Regions from separate parts of the Enterococcus montenegrensis genome, predicted to be linked through region 1. Evidence: riboswitches for the same ligand, from Rfam matches in the RefSeq annotation. Region 1 holds a riboswitch; the other holds the start of a gene.
What was found. Region 1 has a riboswitch for thiamine pyrophosphate ahead of P3T75_RS03595 (thiamine-binding protein). Riboswitches for the same ligand answer to the same signal wherever they lie in the genome.
Positions count from the first base shown of each region.

Region 2: linked by a shared signal. The riboswitch ahead of thiT (energy-coupled thiamine transporter ThiT) and the one ahead of P3T75_RS03595 (thiamine-binding protein) in region 1 are both predicted to bind thiamine pyrophosphate.

Region 1 covers NZ_CP120467.1:747,657-763,437, forward strand. The annotation lists gene P3T75_RS03580 (GH92 family glycosyl hydrolase) at 1-1,790, shown strand, start outside; gene P3T75_RS03585 (glutaminase domain-containing protein) at 1,849-3,831, shown strand; gene P3T75_RS03590 (AbrB family transcriptional regulator) at 4,219-5,271, shown strand; TPP riboswitch at 5,408-5,508, shown strand; gene P3T75_RS03595 (thiamine-binding protein) at 5,728-6,024, shown strand; gene P3T75_RS03600 (ABC transporter permease) at 6,050-6,760, shown strand; gene P3T75_RS03605 (ABC transporter substrate-binding protein) at 6,739-7,758, shown strand; gene P3T75_RS03610 (ABC transporter ATP-binding protein) at 7,758-8,504, shown strand; gene P3T75_RS03615 (hypothetical protein) at 8,627-8,824, shown strand; gene P3T75_RS03620 (molybdopterin oxidoreductase family protein) at 8,975-11,077, shown strand; gene P3T75_RS03625 (4Fe-4S dicluster domain-containing protein) at 11,081-11,491, shown strand; gene P3T75_RS03630 (NAD(P)/FAD-dependent oxidoreductase) at 11,491-12,723, shown strand; gene P3T75_RS03635 (TDT family transporter) at 13,016-14,002, shown strand; gene P3T75_RS03640 (ATP-binding cassette domain-containing protein) at 14,249-14,884, opposite strand; gene modB (molybdate ABC transporter permease subunit) at 14,885-15,544, opposite strand; gene modA (molybdate ABC transporter substrate-binding protein) at 15,619-15,781, opposite strand, start outside.
Region 2 covers NZ_CP120467.1:2,577,489-2,593,269, forward strand. The annotation lists gene fmt (methionyl-tRNA formyltransferase) at 1-702, opposite strand, end outside; gene def (peptide deformylase) at 695-1,186, opposite strand; gene priA (primosomal protein N') at 1,246-3,651, opposite strand; gene rpoZ (DNA-directed RNA polymerase subunit omega) at 3,871-4,176, opposite strand; gene gmk (guanylate kinase) at 4,182-4,796, opposite strand; gene P3T75_RS12440 (lyase family protein) at 5,048-5,329, opposite strand; gene P3T75_RS12445 (YicC/YloC family endoribonuclease) at 5,389-6,273, opposite strand; gene P3T75_RS12450 (YdbC family protein) at 6,287-6,508, opposite strand; gene P3T75_RS12455 (patatin-like phospholipase family protein) at 6,701-8,374, opposite strand; gene P3T75_RS12460 (class A sortase) at 8,557-9,270, opposite strand; gene P3T75_RS12465 (hypothetical protein) at 9,609-10,388, shown strand; gene thiT (energy-coupled thiamine transporter ThiT) at 10,547-11,149, opposite strand; TPP riboswitch at 11,239-11,338, opposite strand; gene P3T75_RS12475 (hypothetical protein) at 11,449-12,237, opposite strand; gene P3T75_RS12480 (ribose-phosphate diphosphokinase) at 12,526-13,503, opposite strand; gene glmU (bifunctional UDP-N-acetylglucosamine diphosphorylase/glucosamine-1-phosphate N-acetyltransferase GlmU) at 14,227-15,600, opposite strand.

The DNA.
Region 1 (15,781 bases):
ATACAACTTTGATCCCATCTGATTATGGTGCCATTCTAACCATGGACTCACCGCAAAATAACAAAGGTGTTATGATTAGTTTTCCAACTGATGGGAAAATTACAAAAGCACAAGGGCATTTAATCGAAGGTTATTCTATGCAGTTACACGTTCATCGTACTACGCCGTTGAAATTTTATTTCCGTATTGCAGTGAGTGAGGAAATCGCCCATTTTAGTGAAAAAGACGGCGTTTATGAAATTTGCTTTGCCGATGCAAAAGAAATTGAATTACGTGTCGGGACTTCATTTATTTCTGCTGAATTTGCCAAAAAAAATCTGCCTCAAACAGAAAAATCAGTACAGTTGCAACAAGTAACAAGCCTTTGGAACGAGAAACTGGCTAAAATTAAGGTATCTGATCAAGATAAAGAAAAGGTGAAAACCTTCTACCATAACTTGTATCGTACTTTTTTATACCCACAACGCTTATACGAGTTTGATGAAAATAATCAACCACTTCATCGAGATGCTTATGCTGATGAAGTAAAGCCAGGTTATTTATACATGAATAATGGTTTTTGGGATACAGCCAGAAGTGTTTACCCCTTATTTTCTTTAATTGAATTAGACGAATATGAAAAAATATTGGCGGGCTTCTTAAATAGTTATCGTGAAAGTGGCTATCTGCCAAAATGGTTGGCACCTGAAGATTCTGGGGGCATGCCAGGAAATTATATTGACGCGGTTATTGCAGATGCGGCTGTAAAAGATATTGCGGCCGAATTAATGCCAGAATTTTTAAATGGAATGCTGCATTCTGCAAATCAACAAGAAAAAAATCGTAGGCAAGGACGTTCTTACGCCGACGAGTACAATACGTATGGTTATGTACCGTCAGATTTACACGAATCTGTCAACCATACTTTGGATTACAGCTATAGTGACTACTGTATTGCTAAAGTTGCCGAAAAATTAGGTGAAAATGAAACAGCCGAAATTTTCATGACACAATCTACACGCTATCAAAACTTATTTTCAGTTGAAGATAAGTTCATGGTAGCAAAAGATCGCCAAGGACAGTTTAAAGAAAATTTCAGCCCTTTTTCTTGGGGTGGCGACTATACAGAAGGTTCAGCGTGGCAATCAACATTTGCTGTTAATCATGATATTGCGGGTTTAATCGCATTGTATGGTGGAAAAGCGGCTTTTGAAGAAATTTTAGTAACGCTCGCCAATACACCGCCAGAGTATACAGTGGAAGGCTATGGTCATGTGATTCATGAAATGGCAGAGATGGAAGTTAATGGTTTTGGCCAGATTAATGTGGGCAATCAACCAAGTTTCCACTTGCCTTACTTGTTCCACTTCATAAACAAACCGTATTTTGCACAGCCGCTTTTAAAACAAGCGATCAATCGGTTATTCTCTGCAGATTTTAAAGGCTATCCTGGGGATGAAGACAATGGTAGCATGGCCTCTTGGTATATTTTCAATGCATTAGGCTTTTATCCATTTTGTCCAGGAAGCGGTGAATATCTAATCGGGATGCCAAACTTTGATGAAGCCATTATTCATTTGGCTAATGGAAATAAGGTCAAAATTACAACGACATTAAACTATCCGCAACAGCAATTTATCCATCGTATTACAGAAAATAAAGCGGATTTTAAAACGTGTGTGATTGCTCATGATGAATTAATCAAAGGAAAAGATTTTAACTTTGAATTAGGAATGGTGCCGAATTCAAAATGTTTTGATGAGACTGTGCCAGCTAGCATCCGCAAAAGAATGGTGCAAACAACAAGCTAAGAATAAATAAAAAAGTTTAAAAGAATGATTTTAGATGTAGAAATGGAGTTAGTAGAAGATGACAAAAGTAAACCGAGGAGCTTCAATTCCTCTGATTTTAAGCGACCCTTATTTTTCAATTTGGTCTCCAGCCGATCGTTTAACTGATTGTGACACGCAAAGTTGGACCGGTAAAGAACAACCTGTGCGGGGCTATATTCAAATAGGGGATGCTACGTATCGTTTTATGGGAGCAGATGATCTTATTCCTGCTATTGCCCAACAAGACCTCGAAGTGACAGCAACCCAAACAAAATACACGTTTGCAAATGAAGTAGTTCATTTAGAGCTGACTTTTTCGGTCGATTTGGACTTACAGGATTTACAAAAAATCAGTGAACCGGTAACGATGATCACAGTTAAAGCGGACGTGAAAAATGGTGAAAAAGCCGCAATTACTTTTGCATTTTCAGAAGAAATCTGTCGCGATAAAACACAAGAACCACTTCACTGGCATAAAATTACGACTGATGATGAGAAAATGGTTTGGATGGGGAAAAGACGTCAAACACCATTAGATTCAACTGGTGATCTGATTGATATTGATTGGGGTTATCTGTATCTAGCGGCTCCTAGTAGTCTTGCAATTACGTATCAAAAACAGCGTGAAATGCTACTAGCTCATTTTCCGATTCAATCCGGCCAAGCAACTACCATTTTAGCGGCCTATGATGATATTCATGCAATCAATTATTTTGGCACAGCTTGTAATGCTTTGTGGAAAGAAAATTACAGCGGTATGTATGACTTGTTGCAAAATTACTTGATAAATTTACCCGCACGGTTAGCAAACTGCCAAAAAATCGATGACAAAATTCAACAAGCCTCCATAACTTCTGGTGGGAAAACATTGGACTTTATTACCGCATTTAGTTATCGCCAGTCAATTTGTGCCCACAAATTAATTCGTGATGAACAAGGGGAAATTGTCTTTTTGTCCAAAGAATGTAGTTCAAATGGATGCATTGGGACAGTAGATATCAGCTATCCTTCACTACCGCTTTATTTACTTTATCAAACAGAATTAGCCAAAGGAATGCTACGTCCTGTTTATAAATTTGCTGCTTTGCCAGTTTGGGAGTTCGATTTTGCCCCACATGATGTAGGGCGTTATCCATATGCAACAGGACAAGTTTATGGAGAGATAACCAACCAAGGCGATGATGGTTGGCCAGATCGTGGCGCTTATGGCACAGTTTATGATTATTATCAATTACCAGTAGGGCAAAATGTGTACCATTATGAGCAGCAAATGCCGATAGAAGAAAGCGGCAATATGTTGGCCATGGCAGCTGCAATTTATTTGCGAGATGGAGACGATCAATTTTTTAATCAGCATTTAAAAACGAATTTACGTTGGGCCGATTATTTAGCAACTTTTGGTCAGGATCCAGAAAATCAACTATGCACGGATGATTTTGCCGGACATTTGGCACATAATTGTAATTTATCATTAAAAGCGATTACTGCACTTGCAATGTTTGGCAAAGCACTGCTAGCAGCAGGGTATGAAAAAGAAGGGGCACTTTATTCAAAACGTGCAAAAGAAATGGCCGCTATTTGGCAAAAGACGGCGATAGCAAATGGGGAACATACACCGCTTTCTTTTGACAGACCAGACAGTTGGAGTATGAAATACAATATTGTTTGGGACAACTTATTTGAGCTTGGCTTATTTCCAGCACAACTAATGGAAAAAGAGATTAAGAAATATTTAGCAGAGGCAAATGAATTTGGTATCCCATTGGATGAACGGGCGGATTATACTAAGGCAGACTGGATTATGTGGATTTCAATTTTTGCCCAAAACGAAGAAGAAATGGAAAAAATCATTCAACCTGTGCGCCACTACTTAGAAAATACGCCAAATCGCGTTCCATTTTCTGATTGGTATGATACGAAAAATGCCAAGGTCATGAACTTTAAAAATAGAACAGTGGTGGGGGCCATGTTTATGCCACTGTTAAAACAAGCACTAGTTAAAAACTTAGTTAAGGCATAAGTAAAAGCTGAGCAAAAAGTCCACCTGACTTTTTGCTCAGCTTTTTGTTTTGCTTGAAAATAAAATGACAAATAAATGAAAGTCATATTTCCTTTTTTTATTTTGTTTTTTTCGTGTTCTTTTTAAATTTGCCAACCACAAAGTAAAAAAGAAAGAGTAAAATTCAAAGTGATATATTTTTGCTCACTGTTGCACAATTAGACTAAAGAATTTTTATAAAGTGAAAATCTCATGTTTGAAGTCGCCCTTTTTTGCAGCCATAAATTTATCTAAGGCAAGCTGTCTAAGTAGCTACTAAGAGAAATAGAAATTATTCTTATTTGGCAATTAAACGTAATGGTAAGCACAGTTTTAATTGTGACATATTTTTAGAAAGCAGGTTTATAAATGATTGTAAAAATAATAGAAACTTTGATTATCGGCATGGTAGGAGGTTTAATAGCAAGGAAGATAAAATTACCCGCTCCTTTTATGACCGGCAGCATGTTGGCGGTCGCTTTATTTGCAATCTTTTCTGCGCAAATGTATATGCCAAATAATCTAAAAACTTTTGCCCAAATAATTAGTGGTGCATATATCGGGCAACAGGTAACGAAAAATGACTTGCTTAATTTTCCTAAATTGGCAAAATCGATCGTGTTTTTGATGACCTTATTTACGTTGAATATGTTTATTGTCGGTTTTTTAATTCATACTTTTTTCTCAATTGATTTAATTACGGCCTTACTTTCCTGTATGCCCGGAGGAATTATGGATGTGTCTTTGATTAGTATCGATATGGGCGCACAAGCTGAGATAGTCGCAACGATGCAACTGGTGCGATTAGTCGGGATGCTGCTTATTCTTCCATACTGGATTAAGCTGCTGCTTGATCGCTTTCAAAGAAAAGAAGATACTTTAAAATCATCAGAGGCTAAGAAAATTGTCACACAGCTACCTTTTGGTACAAGTGATTTTATTGTCAATGACGGTCTTATTTTGATTATCGCAAGTATTGGAGGATTGATTGGTTTATCCCTTCATATACCGGCGGGGGCGTTAATGTTTTCGTTAATTTTTTCCAGTATTTTGAAAATAATAAAAAATACTGCGCAACTAAACACGAATATTCGCTACATTGCCCAAATTTTTGCTGGGACAATCATCGGCAGTACCTTTACACAAGATAGTTTAAAAGAAATGAGTCGCTTATTTATTCCGGCACTTTTATTATTAGGAAGCTACTTAATGATAAATGTATTGTTTGGTTACCTTGTATCTAAAAAAGGAATTTTAGATTTAAAGTCAGCATTATTTGCTTCTTCTCCAGCTGGGGCGACAGATATTTCCTTAATTGCGGGGGAATTAGGTGGCGACATGCCTAAAATTGCGGGTATTCAAATTTGTCGCACCTTGTACACCATCATCGTTTTACCCAATATTGTTCGCTGGCTTACGTAACACCTGAAATTAGCACGATGGAAATGTGCCGTGTAAAATTTTTTTGGTTCACTGTTTGGAGGGGAATAAAATCGCATTTAAGTACTTTCTACCAAAAAACTTGACCAATCTATTTTTCTTTGTTAATTTAAGTGCAACCGAATATGTGGGGAGCTGTAATGGCTGAGAGGAAGTTCGACTTCGACCCGTTAACCTGATTCAGATAATGCTGACGTAGGTAAGGAGTTTATTTTGGTGTGCAAAGTAGGTCATCACGGACTTTTGTACAGTTGAATAATATAACTTTTGTCTCAGTATCGTCTTATGATACTGAGATTTTTTTGTTCTCAAAGACTAGAGTTTGAATAAAGAGCAAAAAGTTTGCTAGTGGCTGTTTTATTGAATCAAATCTTTAAAAGAAATTCATTTAGCTCATGCAGTTCACGTATCGGTAAAAAATAATGGAGTGTGAAAAAAATGGACGCAAGTATCGCAATTCAAGTTTTACCAAAAGTAGAAAGTAAAAAAGAAGTCATCGCTATTGTAGATGAAGTCATCGACTACATCAAAAGTACAGGGTATACCTATCAAGTGGGCGCTTTTGAAACAAGCGTTGAAGGAGATTATGAAGGTTTGATGGAGCTAGTGAAACAATGTCAATTAATTGCTGTTAAAGCGGGAGCGCCAAGTGTTTCTGCCTACGTAAAAATTGCGTATACGCCAAAAGGAGATGGGCTGACCATTGCCGAAAAAACGGATAAACACCAACATTAATTTAATCCCCGTTGCCACTATACTAATGATTTTAGCAGTGTGGCAGTTTGTCACAGTAAAAAATATTGTTCCAGCATTTATGTTACCCAGTCCTAAAGCGGTACTGCAAGCTTTACTAACAGACTGGCCTCAGCTAGCGGCAAATGCGAAAGTTACGTTGTTAGAAGCCATCTTAGGACTTTTAGCTGGTGTTTTACTCGGTTTTGTTTTGGCAGTTATTATGGATCACATCCATTGGTTGAAACAAGCGATTTATCCTTTACTAGTTTTAAGTCAAACAATTCCAACGGTTGCTTTAGCTCCCTTATTGATTATTTGGTTGGGATTTGGGATATTGCCAAAAGTTGTGTTGATTATTTTGACGATCTTTTTTCCGGTAGCGTTAAGTTTGTTAAATGGCTTTGCAGCCATTGATCCGGATGAAATTTTATTATTGCAATCGATGGGGGCGAAATCTTACCAGATTTTTTGGCATATTAAGTTGCCCGCTAGTTTAGGTTCATTTTTTGCCGCATTAAAAATTGCAGTCACGTATGCCTTAATCGGAGCTGTGGTATCAGAATGGCTAGGCGGTTTTGAAGGTCTAGGGGTGTACATGACCCGCGTGAGAAAATCTTATAGTTTTGACAAAATGTTTGCCGTGATTTTTCTCATTTCAGCTTTAAGTCTACTACTTTTAGGAGCTGTTTTAGTGTTAGAAAAAATTTCGATGCCATGGAAGAAGGAGCAAAAATGAAAAAATTAATCAGTGGTATTTTATTGGTTACAACATTAATAACATTAGGTGCTTGTCACAGTGGACAAGCAAGTAAAAAAGAAACAAAACTAGAAAAAGTGACGTTTGTTTTAGACTGGACCCCAAACACCAATCATACCGGCTTATATGTCGCCAAAGAAAAAGGCTATTTTAAAGAGGCTGGCTTAGATGTTTCCATCGTCCAACCTTCTGATGGAGACGCTAGTATGATTGTCGCTAGTAACAAAGCACAATTTGGTATCTCTGCCCAAGATTCTTTGGCCGCAGATTATGTTTCCGCGAAACCTTTACCAATCACAACGGTAGCTACAATTTTGCAGCACAATACATCAGGTATCGTTTCGCGAAAAGGTGAAGGGATAAATCATCCCAAAGGTTTGGAGAAAAAAACCTACGCGACGTGGGATTCACCAATTGAAAAAGCTATGATCAAAGATGTCATGGCAAAAGATAATGGTGGCGATTTTAATAAAGTAAAATTAATTCCGAATACAATTGTTGATGAGCCTCTCGCTTTGAAAGAAAAACAAGCCGACGCCATTTGGATCTTTTATGGTTGGGGAGGCATTAAAGCGGGAGTTGATAATGTAGCAATTGATTATTTTAACTTCAAAGATATAAATCCTGTATTTGATTACTATACACCAGTTATTTTTGCGAACGACACGTTTTTAAAAGAAAACCCCAAAACAGCTAAAAAATTCTTAGCCGCCGCTAGCAAAGGTTACGAAGATGCTATCAAAGACCCGCAGGCCGCCGCAGATATTTTATGTAAAGAAGTTCCAGAGTTAGATAAGAATTTAGTTCAAAAAAGTCAAGCTTGGATCAGTCAGCAATATAAGGCAGAGGCCAAATCATGGGGATATATCGAGCCTAAACGGTGGAATGCCTTTTATGATTGGTTATCAGAAAATAAATTAGTTGCTAAAAAAATACCGGAAAATACTGGTTTTACCAATGCGTATTTAAGTGAGTGATGACAGTGGGACTAACAGTTGAGCGGATAAATAAAAGTTACGGGAATAAAGATGTGCTTGCAGATATTTCCTTGCATGTTCCTGCTGGCAAAATCGTCAGTTTGCTTGGACCCAGCGGTGTTGGAAAAACGACACTATTTAATCTGATTGCCGGCTTGGAGTTGCCAGATAGAGGTAGTATTCAGTTAAATAATGAAGAAATAACAGGTAAAAGGGGAAAAGTATCTTATATGTTGCAAAAAGATTTATTGCTTCCCTATAAAACAATGGAAGAAAATCTGGCATTGCCCTTGATTTTAAAAGGTGTAAAGAAAAAGGCAGCTTTAAAAAAAGTGGCAGCATACTTACCTGAATTTGGGCTGTCAGGGGTTGAAAAAGTCTATCCCAATGCTTTATCTGGTGGTATGCGACAACGGGCTGCGTTGTTGCGCACGTATTTATTTTCAGGAGAGTTAATTTTATTAGATGAGCCTTTTAGTGCATTGGACGCGATAACAAAACGCGATTTACATCAGTGGTTTTTGCAGATGCAAAAAGAATTTTCATTGACGACCTTGCTGATTACCCATGATATTGACGAGGCGATTCTTTTATCTGACCAGATTTATCTGCTGGCTGGCTCTCCAGGAGTGATACGAGAAACTATTACAGTTTCTCGTCCGGAAAATAAGGAAGTCGACTTTTCTTTAACCCTTGCTTTTCTTGATTACAAACGCGCTATCCTGCAAAAAATGCAAACAAATTAAACAGTAAGGCCGAAACAAAAGAGCATAAATACTCACTTGTTGATTGTCTTTTTTAGACAAAGACTGGATGTATTTGTGTAATGCCTTTTGTTGCGGTCTTTTTTTATTTCGATAAAGAAAGTATGAATTTTTCACAAGAAGAACTTTGGTTTGGCTGTATTAACACTACCGATCCTTTCAAATTGCCAGTTTCATACACCAATCCTTCAACTTTTCTTGCCTTACTGTTATTACAACAAAATAGATTAACAGCAGAAAAATCTATTTACGCAAGTGATAATCATTCTCAATTGGTGTTATTTAATTGGCCTTATAAATGAATTTTTAGCCTGTTAACTAGGGAGTTCCCTAATGATAGTTTGTTTTTTTTTGCTATAAAATAAAAGAGAATTAGAAAATATGCCGCGCTGCATTATTTTTTTTGATTAACAAGTGAAAAATATCACGAATAAAAATTAAGGGGACGAAGTATGAAAAAAACACAATCCACCTGTAATTATTGTGCACTAGCCTGTAATTTAGATTTTTACACAGAAAATGAAGAAATAGTAAAAATTATTCCTACGCCGGGATATCCGGTTAACGATGGCTTTTCTTGTATTAAAGGTTTGCGGTTAAACCGTCAACACCAAGAATTCAAGCCAGATCCAAGACCAAGGATAAAACAAGAAGATGGTAGTTTTACTTATGTCACTTGGGAAGATGGTCTAAAAAATACAGCCGCTAAATTAAAAGAAATCCGCGCAAAATACGGTCCGGAAAGTATCGCAGGAATTAGTACAGGTCAATTGACAATGGAAGAGATGGCATTATTTGGTCATGTAATGCGAACGTATCTAAAAGGAAATGTGGATGGCAATACGCGGCTTTGTATGGCAACAAGTGTGGTTGCTCACAAGCAAGCTTTTGGTTTTGACGCACCTCCTTATACCTTAAAGGATGTGGAATTATCCGACACCATTATTTTAATTGGTGCAAATCCAGTTGTCGCACATCCAGTTTTTTGGGGAAGAATTCGCGCGAATAAAATTGCCGGTAAAAAAATAATCGCCATTGATCCGCGCATGTCTGAAACAGCGAAAAAAGCCGATATCCACTATAAACTAAAAGCAAAAGCTGACTTAAAGCTCATGTATATTTTGGCAAATTTACTGATTGAAAAAGGCTGGCTTGATGAAAAGTATATCGAAGCACACACGCAAAAATTTGCGGAATACCAAGCATTTTTAAAAGATTATCCACTAAGTCGTGCAAATGAAACCGGATTGACTGAAGGTGAAATTGAAGAATTGGCGCAATTGATTCACGTTGGTAAAAATGTTTCCTTTTGGTGGACGATGGGAGTTAATCAAGGGTATGAAGCGGTGCGGACTGCACAGGCAATTATCAATTTAGCACTAATGACAGGAAATATGGGCCGTCCAGGTACCGGAGCGAATTCATTAACAGGGCAATGTAATGCCATGGGTTCTCGCTTGTTTAGTAATACGACCGGCCTATATGGTGGTGGTGAATATGATAATCAAACTAGAAGAGAAATTGTTGGAACTGCTTTAGGAATTGAGCCAAGTTGGTTACCGGAAAAACCGACGTTACCTTATAACGTAATTATTGAAAAAATTAATGCAGGGGAAATCAAAGCCTTGTGGGTTGCCGCAACAAATCCAATTCATTCTTGGACCAATAGCGATACTTTTAAAGAAGCCATGTCTAAATTGGAATTATTAATCGTTCAAGATATTTATGATGACACTAAAACTTCAGCTAGTGCGGATGTTTATTTCCCAGTCGTACCTGGAACAAAAAAAGAAGGTACGCTAATTAATACAGAGCGCAGACTATCTCCAATGCGCCCGGCTTTAACTTTAGGTGAAAATGAAAAAACAGATTATCAAGTCTTTTATCAAATGGGTCAAGCTTTGGGGATGGAGGCAGAAAATCTATTGCATGGTTGGGAAACGCCGGCGAAAGCTTTTGATTTAATGGCAAAATGTTCGGCTAATATGCCCTGTGATTTTACCGGTGTGACCTACGCAGAATTAGAAAATTCTAAAGGAGTGCAATGGCCCTACACACCAGCACATAAAAAAAGTCATACCCCAGATGAACGCCGTTTATATGAAGATGGTCAATATTATACGCCAACGAAAAAAGCCAATTTTGTCTTTGAAGCACCAGTTGAAAACCCTGTTGCTTTATGTGATGAATTTCCATTACTTTTAAATACCGGGCGTGGAACGGTTGGGCAGTGGCACACGCAAACGAGAACCCGTGAGATTTTAGAAGTGCAAGATGCCGTGGAAAGAATGGCTTATGTTTTAATGCATCCGCAAAAAGCTAGCGATCTAAATGTAAAAAATAAAGATATCGTTTATGTATCTTCTATGAATGGCCACAGCGAAAAATTTGAAGTTATTGTTTCGCAATTTGTAAATGAAAATGAATTGTATGCCCCGATGCATTATATTGAAGTCAATCGGTTGACGCCATCGGTTTATGACGCGTATTCAAAAGAACCGTCTTATAAATCCACGCCAGTGCGTATCGACAAGGTTGAAAAGGAGTCTGTTTAAAAAATGAAACGAATCAAGATTGATCGTAATAAATGTATCAGCTGTTTAACTTGTGTCACCGCTTGTTCTGTGGCTCACAACGGGGAAGATCCTCGTAATCGCGTTGTCGTCAGTGATGAAGGGGTGAATTCTCCCATTTTTTGTCGCCACTGTGATTTACCTGAATGTGTGTATACTTGCATGACAGGTGCAATGTATAAAGATTACGAAACGGGATATGTTTTATATGATAAAGACAAATGTGCGAGTTGTTATATGTGTGTCATGGCTTGCCCTTATGGGGTATTAAAAGCCGATCGACTGCAGCACAAGGTTATTATGAAATGTGATATGTGTTTGGATCATCCAAGCAAGACACCACAATGTGTAGAAAAGTGTCCAATGCAGGCAATTACACTAGAGGAGGTTAAATAATGGAATACGTTGTAGTTGGTGCTTCTGCTGCTGGGATTAATGCTTTAAAAACATTGGCTAAGCTAGCGCCAAATGATAATTTAACGTTGATTTCAAAAGACGAAGCCATTCACTCCCGTTGTATATTGCATCACTATTTGGAAGGTTCACGAGATGTTTCGCAATTGAATTTTACTGACGCCAATTTTATTGAAAAGAATAATATTCGTTGGCTAAAAGGCGTTTCCTTAACTGCCATTGATACAAGTACACAAGTATTAACTTTATCTGATGGTAAAAAAGTTGTGTACGATAAAGTTTTACTTGCAACAGGTGCTTCGACATTTTTTCCACCGGTTAAAAATATTAAAGACGCCGCTAATGTAATTGGGCTGCGGAATTTAGACGACGCTATTTTTATTAAAGAAAAATTGCCACAAGTAGAGAACATTGTTGTCATGGGGGTGGGACTTGTTGGAATTGATGCAGTCGAAGGTCTGCTTCATTACGGCAAAGATTTAACTTTAGTCGAGTTCGGTGATCGCTTATTACCAATTCAATTGGACCATAAAGCTTCGCAAAGATATCAGGATGCCTTTGCAGCATATGGTGTGAAACAACGGTATAATACCGCCGTTCAAGAAGTTTTAATGGATGAAACAGGCAAGGTCAAAGAATTAGCCCTATCAGATGGGGCAACAATTCCCTGTGATCTATTGATTGTCGCTACAGGTGTTCGTTCCAATGTACAATTTTTAGAAGGTACACCCGTTGAAACGGATCGTTTTGGCATGTTGTTTAATCCATTAGGGGAAACAAATGTTGCTAATGTTTATGGTGCCGGTGATGTATCCGGAAAAAATCCAATCTGGCCCGCAGCAGTTAAAGAAGGAATTATTGCCGCAAGTAATATGGTGGGACAAAAACGTGTATTAACAGACTTTTTTGCCAGTAAGTCAACTATGACTTTCTTAAAAATCCAGACCATGTCCCTAGGCTCGCCAATTCCTGCGGATGATACTTACCAAGTTGAAATAAGGGAAAGTCCTGGTCAATATAAAAAAATTATTCATAAAGATGGAATTATTACAGGAGCAGTTATTCAAGGAGATCTATCTTACAGCGGTATTTTGACGCAATTGGTCAAAGAGCAAATTCGGATTGATAAATTAAAAAAATGTGTGTTTGACATTAATTATTCGGATTTCTTTAATATGACGGAAAACTTTGAATTTGGTTTTTGTACAGATTAAAAATTTAGGTGGACATTGTACTTTAAGGCTGTGACAAGTGTAGAGCTAGCATCTGATTAGGTAGAAATAAGGGTATTTTTAAATAGCGGAATACTTCTAGTTTGATGCTATCAGAGTATGAAGCTGAGATCATGGAAATTTGAATGTGGAGACGTCACATGATTTCAGCTTCATTCAAAACTAGTAAGCACACCTTTAAGCTACTAGCATTACTTGCTCACTTTTTAACAAATAACACAGCGGATTTTTCCGTGAAAATAGTTTTTTATTAATCCAATAGGAGCGTGAAGTTATGAAAAAAATGATTCAAGGATCTGATAAACTACCGGTAGGCGCGGTGGCTACCACAGTAGGTTTATGTACATTAGCCAATGCTTTTAATGCCATTGGTTTTAGTGGTATCCGCCATCTTGTTATGTGGTTTGCACTAATCGTGTGGGTTTTAACAATCAGCAAAATTGTATTGCATTTTGATACCTTTAAAAAAGAATATACACAAGTTGTCCCCGGCAGTTTATACGCTGCGGTAATGATGTTAACGGCAATTTTATCCAGTTATATCTATCCTTACTTGCCAATTTTGGGTATTGGTATGTGGTATGTGGCAGTGGTAGTACACGCAGCTCATATTTTGTTTTTCACCTGGCGCAATGTAATCAGAGAATTTAATCTTAATACATTTTTACCTTCTTGGTTTGTTACCTACGTGGGAATTTTAGTCCCAGTGGTGGTGGGAACAGCTTATGGAAATCCGATTATTTTAAAAGCTTTACTGGGCTATGGTTTTGTAATTTCTGCTATTTTGGTGCCGGCCATGTTTATCCGTATTTTGAAATTGGGCATGGCAAGCCAAACAGAATTAATGAAAACTATCTTTTTAGCACCACCTAGCCTGTGTTTGGTTAGCTATTTTAACTTAACGGCACAACCAAACATGATGCTTGTAACGTTTTTATATGCGTTAATTTGTTTGATTTTCTTATATATCTTAAAAAGTCTGCCAAATTTTGTGAATCGACCATTTGATGGCACCTTTGCTGCTCTAACTTTCCCGATGGCCATCAGCTTAATCGCGACATTGAATACGGCACGTTTTTTAATCAATGTGGGACATACAGCGCCAGGGAATTTTTTCAATCAAGTTTTTGGTGCAAAATTATTTTTGATCACGTTAGTTATTGGGTATGTGGTTTATCACTTTACCCACAACTTTGTATTGGCAACTGTTAAAAAGCCTGTTGCAAAAGCAAGTATTGAAGAAGTTGAAGTTGTCGAATAAATAGAATAAAGATGATAAGAGCTGTGATAAATCTCCAGCTCTTTTTTTATCGCAAAAGAAAATGTGAGTATTTACAAAAAAATTAGAATAGTAGTAGTCTTAACAATGTCTGGCTTTACAAATTCGCTTGCTGGCAATTAGTGCAAAAAAAGACACAAAGAAAGATTCTTTGTGTCTGTGAGCATAAACGCCCCTGCCAAGGTAATTTTACTATAACAGTTTTTTTATAGGATACAAGGATAAGTTTTATTTTACCCGGACAATTTCATCAGCCATGGCTTCTAATTCATCACGATGGTGGCTGACAATAATGGCTGGGATTTTTTCAGTTGCTAAAAGCTCTTTGGTTAATGTGATAGCCTCTTGCCTCATTTCATCATCTAAGCCATTAAAGGGTTCATCTAACAGTAATAATTTGGGGCGACTATACAAGGCACGTGCCAAAGCAACTCGCTGTTTTTGTCCGCCGGAAAGTTTGTAGATGGGCTGCTTTAAAAGACTTGTGATATTCAAACGGGTAGATAAAAAGCTTAAGTAGTCACTAGCAGGGGGTGTTTGTTTTTTCTTCACAGCTGTTTTTTGACTAAATAGAATATTCTCTGTGACATTTAAATTAGGAAATAAAGCTACATCTTGCATCACGTAGGCTAAATTTCGTTGATTGGTGGGTAATGAAAAGTTTTTACGGGTATCTTCCCACGTTACATCGTTAAACGTAAGCTTGCAATCATCGGCTGTAATAAGCCCGGCAATGGCGTTTAAAATAGTTGTTTTGCCCACGCCGGAAGGACCGCTAAGTCCCGTTACCGGAGCAAAAAAATCATAATGAAAAGTTAGATTTTTAGGAGTTAGTTGGGTTTTAATTTGTAGTTTTAAACTCATCTAAAAGCTCCTTTTTTGATAATAGGTAAGTAGTTGAATGAAAAGCAGTAAAATAATCCCGATAACCACATTAATAAAACTTAACGTATAGGCTAAGTTTTGATTTCCTTGTTGTACAGCAAAATAAATGGCGGTAGCAAGGGTATCTGTTTTACCTTCGATGAAACCTGCGACCATTAAACTAGCGCCAAATTCTCCTAACCCCCGGCAAAAAGCTAGGATAATACTTGCAACCAGGCTGTGCCAACAGTTGGGCAAAATAACGCGCCACAAGACTTCACGCCGATTTGCTGACAGCGTTTTGGCAACGGCAATCAAGTTTTTAGGAACGGCCGCAAAGGCTCCTTTTAATCCTTGAAATATTAACGGTAAAATCACGATGACAGTAGCCAAAGTGGCACCTTGTAAAGTGAAAATTAATGAGAAATTGACTTGTTCCAATAACTGGCCTAAAACGCCATAACGGCCAAATAACTGTAATAAATAAAATCCAACAATCGTTGGGGGTAAGACCAAGGGAAGTAAAAAAATAATTTCGACAATTTTTTTGCCGCGATAAGGATAATAAACATCCCAATAGGCAAAGGGCAATGCAATTAAAAAGGCGATAATTGTCGCAACTGTCGCCACAATCAGGGAATGCAGGAGTGGGCTTAGCAAATAGTTCAACTCCTTTTCTCGTAGTTACGCGCAATTGTAAGGGTATATTATTCTTATTGCGCCATAGTAAAGCCCTATTTTTCTAAAACTATTTGACTTTCTGATTTGCCTAAGTAGGTATTGAATTTTGTGACTGCTGCTTTATTTTTGCTGTCTTTTACAACGCCAGTATAGTATAAAATATCTTCGTGCAAATCATTTTCCACATCTGCCAAAACGGCAACTTTATCACTGGTA
Region 2 (15,781 bases), 1.0 Mb from region 1:
GGCAATCGGCCAAGGACGTAAGCCGCGAACTTGGTTATCAATGGCAACAGCTGTCTTTTGCCAGTCAATTTCTTCTTGTTGGCGACTAATATTCGGTGAAAAAGTCACTTCATCTTCTTTTTGTGGGATTTTCGTCACATTACCTTTAATCAATTCCGGCAATGTTGCCAAAAGCAATTCTCTGCCTAATAAGCTTAATTTTTCAAACATCGTTCCCACATCATCTGTTTTTGTAATTGGGATTTCCGCCTGATTATAAATTGCACCAGCATCCATTTTTTTGATCATTTCCATAATCGTTACGCCAGTTTTGTCATCTCCATTCATAATGGCATAATGAACAGGCGCACCGCCACGATATTTTGGCAACAAGGAAGCATGAACATTAATTGCACCAAGTCGCGGAATTTGCAATAATTTTTCCGGTAAAAATTGACCAAAGGCAGCTGTCACAATTAAATCTGGTGCCAATTCGGCAATTTTAGCCATCTCAGGTGAACCACTAATTTTTTCTGGTTGTAAAACTAACAGGTCATGTTTTAAAGCTGCGGCTTTCACTGGCGGCGGTGTAATGACGTGCTTACGCCCTACTGGACGATCTGGTTGTGTGACAACTGCCTGCACGTCATACCCTGCCGCTAATAGACCTTCTAAAATCGGTACAGAAAAAGCCGGTGTTCCCATAAAAACAATTTTAGTCATCCTCATGCTCCTCCATATAGGTTTCTAAATCTTCTTCTTTAATGTAATCAATCACTTTATCGGTAAACAAAATACCGTGAAGGTGGTCAATCTCATGTTGGATTGCCCGTGAAAGATATCCGTCTGCTTCTACCTCCAGCTCATCGCCTTCGCGATCATAAAAACGAACTGTAATAAGGTCGTATCGCTTGACGGTACCATAGACATGGGGAATACTCAAACAGCCTTCCACATCAATTGTACTACCCTTTTTTGAAATAATTTTAGGATTGATCATTTCAAAACGTTCTTCTTCATCCAACTCGACAATCGCAACTTGCAGATTTTTGCCAACCTGTGGTGCGGCGATGCCAATTCCATCATGAGCCAGCATTGTTTCATGCATTTTATCAATCATCATGACTAATTCATCGGTAATTTCGGTTACTTCTTTATTTTCTTGCCGTAAGCGGCGATCTGGATCTAATAAAATTGGATAAGGCATATTTACTCCTAACTTTTCTGGTAGCATTTTTTTACAAAGTCTGCTACGAACACTCGCAACTAAATAAAATTCAAAGGTTCATTATCAATTGAAACGTAGAGTCCTTTTTTCTGATCTATTTGACTCTCGTCTAAAATTTGTTCTAAGAGCGGTTTTAAAGCTGGCTCGTTTTTGTATTTAATAATAATTTGATAATAATAGCGGTTTTTAATCCGCATAATGGCACTAGGTGTTGGCCCTAGCAATAACGCGTTGGGACTAAGGGCTGCTTGTAATTGTCGCGCCAATTGAAAACTTTTTTGTGCTGCTTGTACTTCTGTTTCGTGACTCACCGTTAATTTCACGGTGAAATAATAAGGGGGGTACCCCGCTTGATGCCGCATACGCATCTCTTGTTGGTAAAAACGCTCGTAGTCTTGGGCTTTAGCTAAAGAAATGGCGTAGTGTTCTGGATTGAAGGTTTGAATCACAACTTCGCCAGCCTTTTGCGCACGACCAGCGCGACCACTAACTTGCGTCAAGAGCTGAAAGGTTCGTTCACTGGAACGAAAATCTGGCAAGTTTAGGGCTGTATCTGCGTTCAACACACCCACTAGAGTGATGTCTGGAAAATCCAAACCCTTGGCAATCATTTGGGTTCCTAATAAAATATCCGCTTTTTTCTCGCCAAAAGCAGTCAAAATTTTTTCATGGGCGCCTTTTTTACGGGTTGTATCAACATCCATCCGTAAAATTCGCGCTTCTGGTAATAATTCTTGCAGTTCTGCTTCCACTTTTTGTGTCCCTGTACCGTAATAACTAATTTTTTTACTACCGCACTCCGGACATTTATGGGGAATAGCTTCTTCATGACCACAATAATGGCAACGCATCGTTTTCGTATCCATGTGTAAGGTCAATGAAATATCACAGTTCGGACAATCAAGGACATAACCACAATCGCGGCACATCATAAAAGAAGAATAACCTCTGCGATTTAACAATAAAACAATCTGCTCATTTTTTGCCAAACGATCTTGCATCTTTTCTTGCAATGTTAAAGAAAAAGAAGTCATATTGCCTTTGCTGTATTCGTCTTTTAAATCAACGATCTCAATTGTAGGCAAGTTAGCATTGGGATTAGCTCGTTTTTGTAATGGCAACAACGTATAGACTTTTTTTTGTGCACGAGCTCGGGATTCCAAAGAAGGCGTTGCGCTTCCTAAAATGACCGGACACTTGTGATAACGACTGCGCCAAATGGCCAAATCACGGGCGTGGTAGCGGGGGGCTTCTTCTTGTTTATAGGTTGCTTCATGCTCTTCATCGACAATGATTAAGCCGATATTTTCTAGTGGGGCAAAAATGGCCGAACGAGCACCAACGACAACTTGTGCCTCACCTCGTTCAATTTTGCGCCACTCATCATAGCGCTCTCCTTGGGATAGACCACTGTGTAAGACTGCCACCGCATCCCCTAAGCGACTTTTAAAACGCTCCACCATTTGCGGTGTTAACGCAATTTCTGGTACTAACATCATCGCGGTCTTGTCGTCTTTTAAAACCTGCTGGATAGCTTGCAAATACACTTCGGTTTTGCCACTGCCGGTAATTCCTTCTAATAAGAAAGTCTCAGCTTGTTTTTTTTTATAAGCAGCTAAAATTTTTGCGACCGCCATTTCTTGTTCCTCATTTAAGACAAAATTAGTAGTCGTTTCAAACTCATGCTCAGCAAAAGGATCGCGATACGTTTCTGTTTCAAAGAGTTCTAGCCAACCATCTTTTGCCCCTTGATTCAAATGAGCAGTCGTTAGACCTAACGCCGTAAAATATTTTACTGGCAGTTCTTCTTTTTGTGCAGCTAGAATTTCTAAAAGCTGGGCTTTTCGCAAAGACCCCTTACGCAGCGTGGGGAATATTTCCTCAGCTTTTTTTGCATCAACTAATGCCTTCACCATCCGGACAGTTTTCACGCGATTTTTATTATGGACTTCATAACGAATATCCACAATGCCCGCTTGTCGAAATTTCATTAATTTAGGTAAGTGCCCATTTTTTTGCGCTTCGTCGTAATCAATTTCACCACTTGCTGGAAAATAGTGGGCCGCTTCACTTTTTTTATCCACTAAAAGAATCGTTTTTTTGTATTCTGCCTTCATCACACTCGGCAGCATTGTCTGTAAACAAGTGATTTTAAAGGCATAGGTTGTTTCTTTCATATAATCAGCCAAGGCCAATAATTCTGTATTCAAAACCGGCGCAATATCTAATAGGCGAACAATTGGCTTAAGCCGTTCATCTAAAGTTTTCGTTTCACTTATATCCACCACAAACCCTTGGATATGACGATTGCCATTACCAAAAGGGACTTCAACACGCATCCCTTTTTTTACCACCGGTTGTAAATCAGCCGGAATTAAATATGTAAACGGCTGATCTGTTTGCATCGTTGGTACATCCACGATGACTTCTGCTAGAGGATACATGTCACTTCCCCTCCTTCTCCGCTATATTCTACTAAAAATAGGAAAGTTTGTCTGTTAATAAAGGAAAATTTAGAAATTGCCATTAAACCACATAAGAAAAGCTTTGTAAACTCGCTTAGCGCTTAGCTAAGGCCGTGTACACTTTAGTTGAATGGTAATTGCCAAAAAATGTGGCACGCTGTATGAATACAACATGCCACATCTTTTGTCTATATAAGTCTATAAGTTTTGTTCTTCACGAATACGAGCTTCTAATTCTTGTTGTTCTCGTTTTTGTACCGCTTGGTTTTCTTCTTGTTCCATTTTCAAACGTGCTCGTTTTACTTCTGGATGAGGATCGTTAACCAATGTTTCCGCATCAATTTCTTCTAGCGCACGGCCAACGTTTTTAACAGATTCAAATTGATCCAACGTTGGTTTAGCCCCTGCATCTAATTCATGGGCGCGTTTAGCTGATAAAATTACTAATGAATATTTTGAGTTTACTCGATCTAATAATGAGTCGATAGATGGGCGTAGCATCATTTTGACTACATCTCCTTTAACATTTTAATGTATTTGCCGATCACGCGATCGACTCTAAAGTGTTCGCTGGCAATAATTTCTTTGATTCGCTCTACTGCAAGGAGCACTTCATCATTTACAACGGCATAATCATAAAGTGCCATCATTTCAATTTCTTCTCTGGCAACTTTCATCCGCTCTTCAATCACTTCAGCGGCATCTGTTCCGCGACCAACAATGCGGGATTTTAATTCATGTAAATCCGGCGGTGTCAGGAAGATAAAAACGCCATCTGGCACTTTTTCTTTCACTTGGCGGGCTCCTTGGACCTCAATTTCAAGAAATACATCTTTGCCTTCATCTAATGTTTTTTCAACATAAGAAAGTGGGGTGCCGTAGTAGTTGCCGACATATTCCGCATACTCTAGCATTTGCCCAGCTTCGATTAATTCTTCAAATTCTTCCCGGGTACGAAAATAATAATCGACCCCATCAACTTCTCCTTCTCGCATTGCACGGGTAGTCATGGAAATGGAATATTGAAAGTCATTATCATCACTTTCAAAAATTGCCTTTCGCACAGTCCCCTTACCAACACCTGAAGGCCCTGATAATACAATTAATAAGCCTCGCTCTGACATACTGACGTCCTTTCACTTCTTGTTTGCTGGTCAACTTTTACTTTACGCAAATTTTAACAGTGATTCTATTATAGACGCAAACGTCCAAAATTGCTACCTTTGAATAAAAAGTGCTGTTTTTTGTTTCAAACAGCTTTTTTATTAAAAAAAGCTTATTTTGAGTAAAAAAACTTGGCAAATTTCCTTAGCTTTTGTGCCATCAGGGGCTGATTTTTGAAAACTCGTTATTTTCCTTATCCTTTAAAAATAATTTAAAATCCCATATTGGATAATGTATTAACAATCGTCGTAAACTCATCTTTACGTTTTTGATTTGTATCGATTGGATCAGCGACTTCTTCAACATCCGTTCGCGTAATAAATTTTCGTTCCAAAATGACATTCGTTTCATTTACCATCAAAAATAATTGTTCAGGTGTAACTTTGACACAAGCATCTTGCCATGCTTCAAAAGGCGCTTGTTCAGAAGGCACCCCTCGTTTTATGACAGCGCGACCGGAAACTTCATGGAAAGTAATATCATAATATTTCATTTTAATTCATCCTTTCTAAACCAATTTTTTTATTTAACTTATTTTGGTATCACATACTGTTATTCAATATTTTGCACCTGTTCACGAATTTTTTCCACGATTGTTTTCATTTGTACGACAAATTCCTTAATTTCAATTGCCGAACTTTTGGAGCCAATGGTATTGATTTCACGATTCATTTCTTGAATAAGAAAATCTAATTCTCTTCCTACGGCCTCTTCTTTTTGTAAAATAGCAGCAAATTTTTGCAAATGAATCGCCAAGCGATCCAATTCTTCATGGATGTCCCCACGTTCAATTAATAACGCCATCTCGGTTAATAACCGTTCTTGATCGACTTGATTTCCAAGATATTCTTGCAATTTTTGCTCGAAACGTGTTTTAAAGGTCTCTTCGAAGGTTTTATTAAATTGTTTTAACAGTTCCAATTGTCCTGAAAGTGCCTGTGCGTTTTCTGTTAAAATCGCTAAAATGGCTGCTCCTTCTTGTTGACGGCTAGTATTTAATGCCTCAGTCGCTTGACTTACGGCTGCCACCACGAAGGATTCTAATTGCGTATTATCTGCTTTATCTTGCTTTACCTCCACATAATCAGGCAGCGTTATGACTTGCTCTAAAATTCTGGCCACCGATACTTGCGGTTCTCCATAACGAGCAGCAGCTTCTCTTTGCAATTCATTCACCAGTTTGTCTACAAGCGGCCAATGAATCATCACCTCTTTATTGGTATCACCCAGTTCATTAATGGTGACAAAGACCTCTACTCGCCCTCTTTGGACCGATTTTTTCACGGTTTGGCGAATACTATTTTCCAATTCATTAATTTGTTTGGGGTTGCGAATTTGCAAATCTAAAAAGCGATGATTGACACTTTTTATTTCGACTTCCACTTGGTAAGCTGAACTTTCTACGCTGGCTTTACCAAAACCTGTCATACTCTTCATATTTTTTTGGCTCCTACTCCATCGATTTTAACGCTTGTTGTAAAGCTGAAAATTCTTCATTACTTAAGGTGATACCTTTTCCCATTTTTTCATGATCTGGACCCCAGTCCCGCAAATCAAATTTAGGCGCTCGCCCGTTCCAGCTCACAATATTTAATTCTTTGCGCCAGCCTTTATCGTTTTCAGATAAAACGGCAATTTCTTCTAAAATTTCATATGAAAATTCTTGTGCCATTTGTCTTCCTCCCAGTATCTCTTCTTTATTATAATACGTAATTTCCTAACAAACTATTTCCTTTCACGATAAATCCCGCTAGTTTCCTTCTCACTAGCGATAGCTTCGTTACCTTTCATTTTAATAGCGCAATGAGGCAGCCTTACTCCTGATAATCAGCAAATCGCTAAGAAATCTGCTGCATCACCTCTTTTACAAAGCTTCTGGATACTCACAAAACACGTACTTGCTAAATTCAGCGGTAACAATGCTGACGGCTAAATTTTCCAGTAAAGTTTGTGGGAAATTAAACGGGTATTCTTTTAATTGTAAAAAAGATAAAAACAACCGGGAATCTGACCATGCAACTAATCGTTCTCGGTATAAATGCAGCCACTCTGCTACAGATAAGGTGGCGTTAAATTCCCCCATTTGGCCTGCACAAGCCTGTTTTACTTGGGTTATAAAAAACTCTTGTTGATAAATTTCATCTGGCAAGACATTTAACCAAACGCCACTAAGTTCTGCTATGGCTAAGCCGGCAGTTTCAAAGGAAACTTTTTTCCCATAGGCATTTTTTAACTTACGCCAAAAATAAGGCGCTTTAATAATTTGCCATAGTGGATGCTGTTGCTTTCGTAATTGCTTGCAAAATTGCTGCCATAATCCATTGAAATCTTCTTTTACAAAAGTATACCAAAAACCGGTATACCGCTGAAAATATTTCAGCGTCTCCAAATAGCCTAGCCGTAAATTGTACTTGGAACGCTGCGGATCAAAAACCAAAAAACTCCCTAATGTCCAAGGTGAAGATAACGGAATTGTAGCCACATTTGATGGGGGTTGATAATTTTTAGTGAAACCAGGACCTTTTACGTCGACTACAATGCATTCTGTTGCCCCCTTTGCCACAGCAACATCAACAGGCACATTATTACGATACCCCCCGTCGATATAAAAATCCCCCGCAATCTCAGTAGCTTTCATCGCCGGATAAAAAGACGCAGAGGCGCCTAACCACTGGAGCGCTGTTTTTAATTGTTCTTTTTTAAAGTGATACACATGCTCACTAAAATCTGACAGTCGTGTGGTACAAACATATAACTGCTTTTTACTTTGTAACATTTTCTTTCCATCAAAAATTTTTTGCATTAACCGACTTAACGGTTCCGTACTCGCACCATTTTCCCGCAAAGCAGTAAAGGTAAGGGAACGAACTTGGCGCAATAATAAATTTAAGGCGTGAGTATCTGCTGTGGCCGCGGGGAATTGCAATACTTGATCGGTACTTAAACTTTCCCAAAGTTGGCTAGCTGCCTTTAAGTCATTTAATAAAATCAAACCGCCATTTAACGCGCCCACAGAAGTTCCTGTTACAATGGAAAAATTAATTTTTAGCTCTTGTAATGCCCGCCACACGCCAATTTGATAGGCCCCTCTGGCTCCACCACCGCCTAAAACTAGCGCCGTTTGATACTGACAGCGGCGGCTAAAGACTCCTTTTTCTACGTGAAAATCATTAGCTATCAGCCAGTTTAAAACTTCGGTCGAAATTCTTTTAGGATCAAGTTCAAAGCGTAGGCCTGAAAAAAAATTCATGCGACAAAAATTGTCTACTAGTTGCAACAATCCTTTGCGACTACCACTTTGCTCGCTGTCCCATAAAAAATTGGTCAAATCAAAAAAATTATCCGCTGCCAACTTACCAGTTAAATAAACAGTCAGATCTTTTTTCCTTAACTGCCAGACGGTTTCCGATTTTACTTTTTTCTTCATATCTGCTCTAGCTGCGCTATTACTGGCAAAAAAGAAGAAGAGTTGACAACTACGTTTGAAAACGGGTTGGTAGTCAATAAAATCAGAGGGATATAGTTTTATCGTCTGCATTATTTCACCTCTTTTACTTAAATATGCTGCAAAATTTACGAAACCTGCTTATTTTTAGTATAACAAAAGTTAACCCAACTGCCTCTTGCTATGAATCTCATGTCTGAAAATAGAAAAAAGGTCACATCTCTTTACTTGGCTTTCATAAAAAAACCAACAAAGACTTGCGACCTGTTTTATATTTAATAAGTTTTTGATTTCAAAGCAAAGGCATCCCGCATTTCTTTTGTTGCCTCTTTCACTGGTGTTACTTCTTTTAATTCACCTTGCACAATCGTTCGTGTTATCCCTTCAATTTCCCCACAAGTAATTAAGGTGACGAGTTTTTTCCCCTTAATGACATCTAAATATTGGACTTCTGTCGGTTGTACTCGGACAATGATTTTTGTTTCATAGGTGTAAATATTTTTTAAATCCGTTAAATAAATGGTATCACCTTTTTTCACTTTCTCTAATGGTGTGAATAATAAATCTGGCTCATAGGCGCGATGAGAAGCTAACGCATAGTTGCCTTCCCCCATTTTTTGATTGGGTTCTAAAGTTCCCGCTCCCCACAACAAGGCTTCATTTGCTAACCCTTTAAAGATTGGTAGATTAATGCCAACTTTAGGGACCGCAACCCCACCAATTGTTGGTAAATTACGATTAGTAAATTGTGCTTTAAAGACTGCCTGACTGCTAGAAGGTACCACCGCATCAAAATCAAAGGAAGCTGGTTTATTTTGATTTTTTTCAATTTCTGCCGCCGTGACTTCAGATACGGCATATTTTTCACCGTTTTTCTCAATTAGAAAGTTTTTAATTTGATTGTTAAAAGTTAAACCCAATCCCACTAAAAGTAATAATAATAACAACAAATTAATCAGCCAATTTTTTAGGCGCGACTTTTTTTTCATGTTATTTTTCTCCTTGATTTCGTAATTTTTTCTACCACTTTCACTTACTACATCCCATTTGGTTTTACTGACCAAATATTTTCGTGTTAAATTTTTTATTTGTTACTGTCATTTTAGCATATTTAGCTCGTGTTTTATACTTTGCCCTTCTTTTCAATAAACCTACCATAAAAATTTGAAAATCCAACTTGAACACAGCGCAAAATTATTACAATTGGTTTGAAATAATTGCAAAAACGTGTTCTTGTTGTAACATAATCTTAAAAGAAAAGATACAAGCATTTTCTCACTGTTTATTGTAAAATAACTTAAAGTGATATAAAGGAGGAGTGGGCAAAATGCCAGAAATGGTCTATGTACATATTGATACAACGAGTAATGCCATTTTGGCCCGCGGAATCACACCGGCGGATTTTGTTCATGGCATTGTGCATTATCCTAGTAATTTACTTTTATTAGATCCTTCCTCAAACTACGGTGAATTTGAAGCACATACCGGTATGAAGATTATTCGAGGCAACGAAAGTGTTGATCGCTTTTTTGACGAAGTACGCAAAGGGCGCATTACCGAAGATTTAAAGTGGATTGATTTTAGCGATGCAGCCATGCTAAAAGAATTAACGCCGCTAGAAATTTCTGAGCTGTTATATTTTGGCCACATGAAAACGCATCTTCATTCACCGTTTTTTTATAAGTTGCAAAACAATTTTGTCTTCTTTGATTTAAAAGATGGCCTAACGCGAATTTACTATCGCTATTTAGACGAATTTTATCGTATTTTAGCTGACAAAATTACCCGCGTTGCATTAGGAAAATTAAATGATCGTCGCAGTTTTTTCAGAAAAGCAACCCCTGTGGAAAAACTTGATTTAAATCTTTTAAAAGAAATGAAGGGACTCTTTCAAGAAGGAGTTATCTTCTGTCTAAAAAGCAGTGAAGTCGTTAATAAAGAATTTCACATTCCGATTTATTTAGTTGAAGAAAGCGGCTTACGCCAAAGCGTCACTTTCGGCTATGATAAACCAGAAATGCTGGTGGCTACTTTAATTTACAGTAAAGCAGAACGAAATTGGTACTTAAAACATGAAGACAACGATTTATTGTTAATGCCAAATTAAACCACCCACACCATTGACTGCAAAAACCAATTTGGTACTTACGTTACAACAGATCTGCTAGTTATCGCCAGATCTTTCAGCAATCACTAAATATTTTACTGATAATACCTTTATTAAAATAAGGCCTGCGACAAATCTTTTGCCACAAGCCTTATTTTTTATTTTGATTTCGCCGCTGAAATGAAATGGCTGCGTTTTGGAATAAACAGTTGTGGTGCTACTTTCACCAAAATACCTAACACCACCGCCACATAAATCGCATTTGCCAAAGCTGAAGCACCATTTAAGATAAAGGAATACAAGTAAGGGTTCATCCCTTCTGGTGCGTAGGCGCCCCAAACGAAAACACCTGCCCAAAAATGCCAAAACCAACGGGCAAAGGCAGCCACTACGCCCCCTAAAACAACATATAAGACCGCGGTATTACGCCGGTGTTCCACTGCTGTCTGGATTTTTTTAGCAAAAATTCCGCCAAAACCACCAAATGCAAAAGCAAAGGGATATTCAAAAATTATTTGTGGTACTGAAACAAAATTTTTCATTGCTGTCCCAATGACAATGCTTAACAGCCCCCAAACAAAACCAGCTGTTAGTCCTGGTATAAGGCCCCGCCGGTAGGAGTATAAAACAAGTGGTACCATCCCCAATGATAGATCAAAGGCCGAATTTGCAGTTTGAATCGGAATAAAAGATAGCGCCATTGCCGCTGCAGCAATTACCGTTCCTTCCACCCATACTTGTAATTCTAGTCTTTTTGCCATAAAAAAATCCTCCTTTAAGAACCGTCACGCAAAGTTTACGACCGGCAAAAACGCCGCAAACTTCTATTCGGGACAAAGGAGAAGTAGCACTTCAAACTTGTCACAATTCCTACGCTCGAATGATCGATACAGGTACGAAGGGTTTAGTAGACTTACAATCTCAGCCAAACGGCTCCCCTTTGTGAACGAATTCTATTTTGTTTTTTTACGTACTCAGCATAGCATATTTTATGTTATTTGTGGAAAGAACAGCTTAAAGCTGTCATGCTAGTAAGATCTACTAAAAATTAACTGCCGCTTTACCGCGTATAATATTCTCCGGTTGCAGGTATCACCACAACTTCTTGTACCATTTTGCCGTTAATTTGTTTACCCACAGTAAAGACGAAGGTTTCTTGGTTATCCACAGTTTTTTCTTCCCCTGTTAATTCATCTTCTTTTAAAGAATAGACTTTTTCCACAGCTTTACTTGCTGCTTTGATTGTTTTCACAGGCTCGGTGAAAATCTGAGTGCTGGCAAATCCATAGGGTGTCATTCGTTGACCATAATTACTTGCATCTTTTAATGCTTGTGCTGTTTTTTCTTTATCATAGCTGACAGTAGCTGTAGTATACGGCAGACCCGATTCATTGAGCGTCACTTGCCACTGCCCTTTTTTAATTTGCGTAATGGTAATGGCAGCTTGTTCATAAGTCGTCCAGTTGCGGCCACTTAATTTTACAGTTTGAGGATTGATTTGTTCAAATTTCCCATTTCCAATAATGCTATTGCCCTGTGCATCGGCTAATAAAACATTATTTTGCGTCGGTGCAGTGGGATTTAAGGCATCTTTTATTTGCATCAAATTAAAGTTCATTTGAAATGCTACAGTTTGATTATCTTTTTTTTGGGCTTTACCGCTGAAAACTTTGTGAACCAAATCATCTTGTGAAAAAGCTAGTGGGTCCTCTTTTGTTTGGCTTGTTGCTGTCGTGATCTCCGTCTTATTTTTATCTGCTTGTTCTATGCTTGCTTGTTGTTGGGCAATGCTTGTAATCGTGTTTTTGGCTTCATCTACTTTTTGACAGCCGCCTAGTCCTAGTGCCAAAAAAAGGAAACCAAAAAATTTTATATACCTGTTCATAAATGCTCCTTATGCTTTTTATTTAATTTTAGCATAAGTTCTTTTCCACGTTTAATTTTTACCCACAACACAATCAGACAGGCCGCAAAAACTGTTTGCAACTTTTAAAACAGCAGCGCTAACGTTGCTAAACTAACAAATAGAAAAACAATTCGATCGTTAAAATAAGAAAAGCCAAAGGAATCCATTTGAGAAATTTATACTTACTTTATAAAAAAACTCCTACCAAAATGGCAGGAGTCAAATGTTGCTTTATTTGGTTGGTTGTTTTGTTTCAAACAACGGACTAACGGGTTTATTTTCGTGAATACGTTTGATTGCTTCTCCCATTAAAGGACCTACAGAGATTTCATCAATTTTTTCAATCCGACGATCTTCAGGCAAGTTAATGGAATCTGTTACGACACAACGTTCAATCGCTGAATCTTGAATTCTTTGCATTGCCGGGCCAGATAATACTGGGTGGGTACATGATGCATAAACACTTTTTGCCCCTGCTTCTTTTAAAGCATTGGCTGCAAGAGTAATCGTGCCTGCAGTGTCGATCATATCATCAATTAACACACATACTTTACCTTCCACATGCCCAATAATGTTCATAACTTCAGCCACGTTTGCTTTTGGACGACGTTTGTCGATGATAGCAATTGGTGCTTTTAAAAATTCAGCCAATTTACGCGCCCGTGTTACGCCACCGTGGTCAGGAGAAACGACAACAACATCATCCCCTGAAATTCCTTTTTCTAAGAAATAATTGGCAATTAATGGTGCGCCCATTAAGTGATCCACTGGAATATCAAAGAATCCTTGGATTTGAGCCGCATGTAAATCCAAAGTTAAGACGCGGTTTGCACCTGCTTTTTCAATCATGTTTGCAACTAATTTTGCAGTAATTGGTTCTCTTGAACGTGCCTTTCTATCTTGACGGGCATACCCGTAATAAGGCATTACCACGTTAATTGTTTTGGCACTTGCTCGTTTCAAGGCATCAATCATAATTAGTAATTCCATCAAATTGTCATTAACAGGACTTGATGTGGACTGAATTACATAAACATGAGCACCCCGAATACTTTCTTCAATGTTGACTTGAATTTCGCCATCACTAAATTGGTTTACTGAGCATTTTCCTAATTCGACACCGACCGCCTCCGCGATTTTTTCCGCCAAAGGACGATTTGAATTCAAGGCAAAAATCTTCAATCTTGGATCGAAATAATGATTTGACATGAGAACCTCCGCTTTCTTCTGCAATTAAAACTACTTTTGTCTGGTCTTCCTAGTAAATAGTAGTCATTTTTGCCTAATAAATCAAGTAGGAAAGTGTTTTCAAAGTGAATTCCATGAGAAAGACTGGGCAAATTCCCACAGCCCGCCAAAAAAAGTACGGGATTTCTGAAAATTCTTCCTTAAATTTCTTGAAATGTTGACTTATTGTCACAGCAAGTTACTTCGCAATGCTAGACAGTTTGAAAAGCTGAACAAATCGGTCACCTCTGAGACATAAGATCAAAATTTGCTAAAATGGCTTTTTCATTTTCGTAAATTTTTACTTATGGCTGAAGGGGTGATTTGTGAAGCTAGACAGTTTGAAAAGCTGAACAAATCGGTCACCTCTGAGACATAAGATCAAAATTTGCTAAAATGGCTTTTTCATTTTCGTAAATTTTTACTTATGGCTGAAGGGGTGATTTGTAAAGCTAGACAGTTTGAAAGGCTGAACAAATCGGTCACCTCTGAGACATAAGATCAAAATTTGCTAAAATGGCTTTTCCATTTTCGTAAATTTTTACTTATGGCTGAAGAGGTGATTTGTGAAGCTAGACAGTTCGAAAGGCTTTTCGAGCTCGTTTTACTCGCCAACAATAAGAATGAAAAAATTCGCAATATGCCGACTTTATAAAAGTAGGTATACTCCGAATTTTTTTAGCACTGGTTAATTACTGCTGCTTTTTATTTATGGTAGGGTAATTTTTTTGCATAATTTTCTTTGTTAACTTGTCGTGCTCTAGCAATTCCCATCGCATCTTTTGGCACGTCTTGATTAATCGTTGAACCCGCTGCGATAAAGGCACCATCCCCTACAGTAATTGGCGCAACCAAATTAGAAGCCGAGCCAATAAAGGCGTTGTCCCCCACATTGGTATGGTGTTTGTTTTTACCGTCATAGTTGACAAAAACAACGCCACAACCTACGTTAATTTCTTTGCCTAAAGTTGCGTCGCCCACATAGGTTAAATGACCAACTTTTGTCCCTTCACCTACTTTGGCATTTTTCACTTCGACAAAGTTGCCAATATGAGCAGTTTCTTTAATTTCAGCTTTTGGCCGTAAGTGGGCAAATGGACCGATATCCACATGGTTGTGTACAATGCTTTCTTCAATACAAGAAGACTTCACAATCACGTGATCGCCAATTTTGCTATCCACAATTTCAGAACCAGCTGTAATAAGACATTCACTGCCAATAACTGTTTGACCTTTTAGATAAACGCCAGGTTCAATCACTGTTTCAGCTCCGATTTTAACACCGGCATCGATATAAGTTGCCTCAGGATTAATGAAGCTGACTCCATTTAGCATGTGTTGGTGATTAATGCGATTGCGCATGATCCGATTCGCTTGGGCTAACGCCACACGATCGTTAACGCCCAGTGATTCATCGAAATCTTCTGTTTGATAGGCCGCCACAATTTTGCCTTCTGATTTCAAAATTTCAATAATATCTGTTAAGTAATATTCTCCTTGCGCATTATCGGTGTTTAATTTACTTAATGCATCAAAAAGTAATTCATTATCAAAACAATAAGTGCCAGTGTTAATTTCTTTTACCCGTACTTCTTCCGGGGAGGCATCTTTTTGTTCCACAATTTTTTCCACAATACCAACGTGATCGCGAATAATACGACCGTAACCGGTTGGGTTTGGCGCTTGCGCTGTTAAAATCGTCGCACTGGCATTTTTCCCTTGATGGTATTCAAATAAATTATTCAACGTCGCCGTTGTTAAAAGTGGTGTATCGCCACTAATTACCAAGGTTGTGCCTTTTTTACCTTCCAAAAATTGCGCTGCTTGCATCACCGCATGACCGGTACCAAGTTGTTCTGCTTGTAAGGCATATTCACTGCGATCGCCTAATTGTTCCTTCACCATTTCAGCGCCATGACCAACAATTGTGATAATTTCTTTTGGTTTAGTTTCTTCCACCCGGTTAATAATGTGTTCCACCATTGGTTTTCCACAAACTGGATGTAAAACTTTATATAATTTTGATTTCATGCGCGTGCCTTTGCCCGCCGCTAGAATAATCCCGTAACGCTCTGTCATGTGTTTCCCTCATTTCAAGTTTTTAACTTCCATTTTAGTTTATCCCAATCACCGTCTCATTTCAAGCAAATCAAGGAAAAGCGAGATAGACCAATTTAAAATAGCTGCTTTACGCTGATAAAGGGAAATAACAAAGTTTTCCCCACTGTCCACAAAATATCGTCAAATTTTATTGGACTGT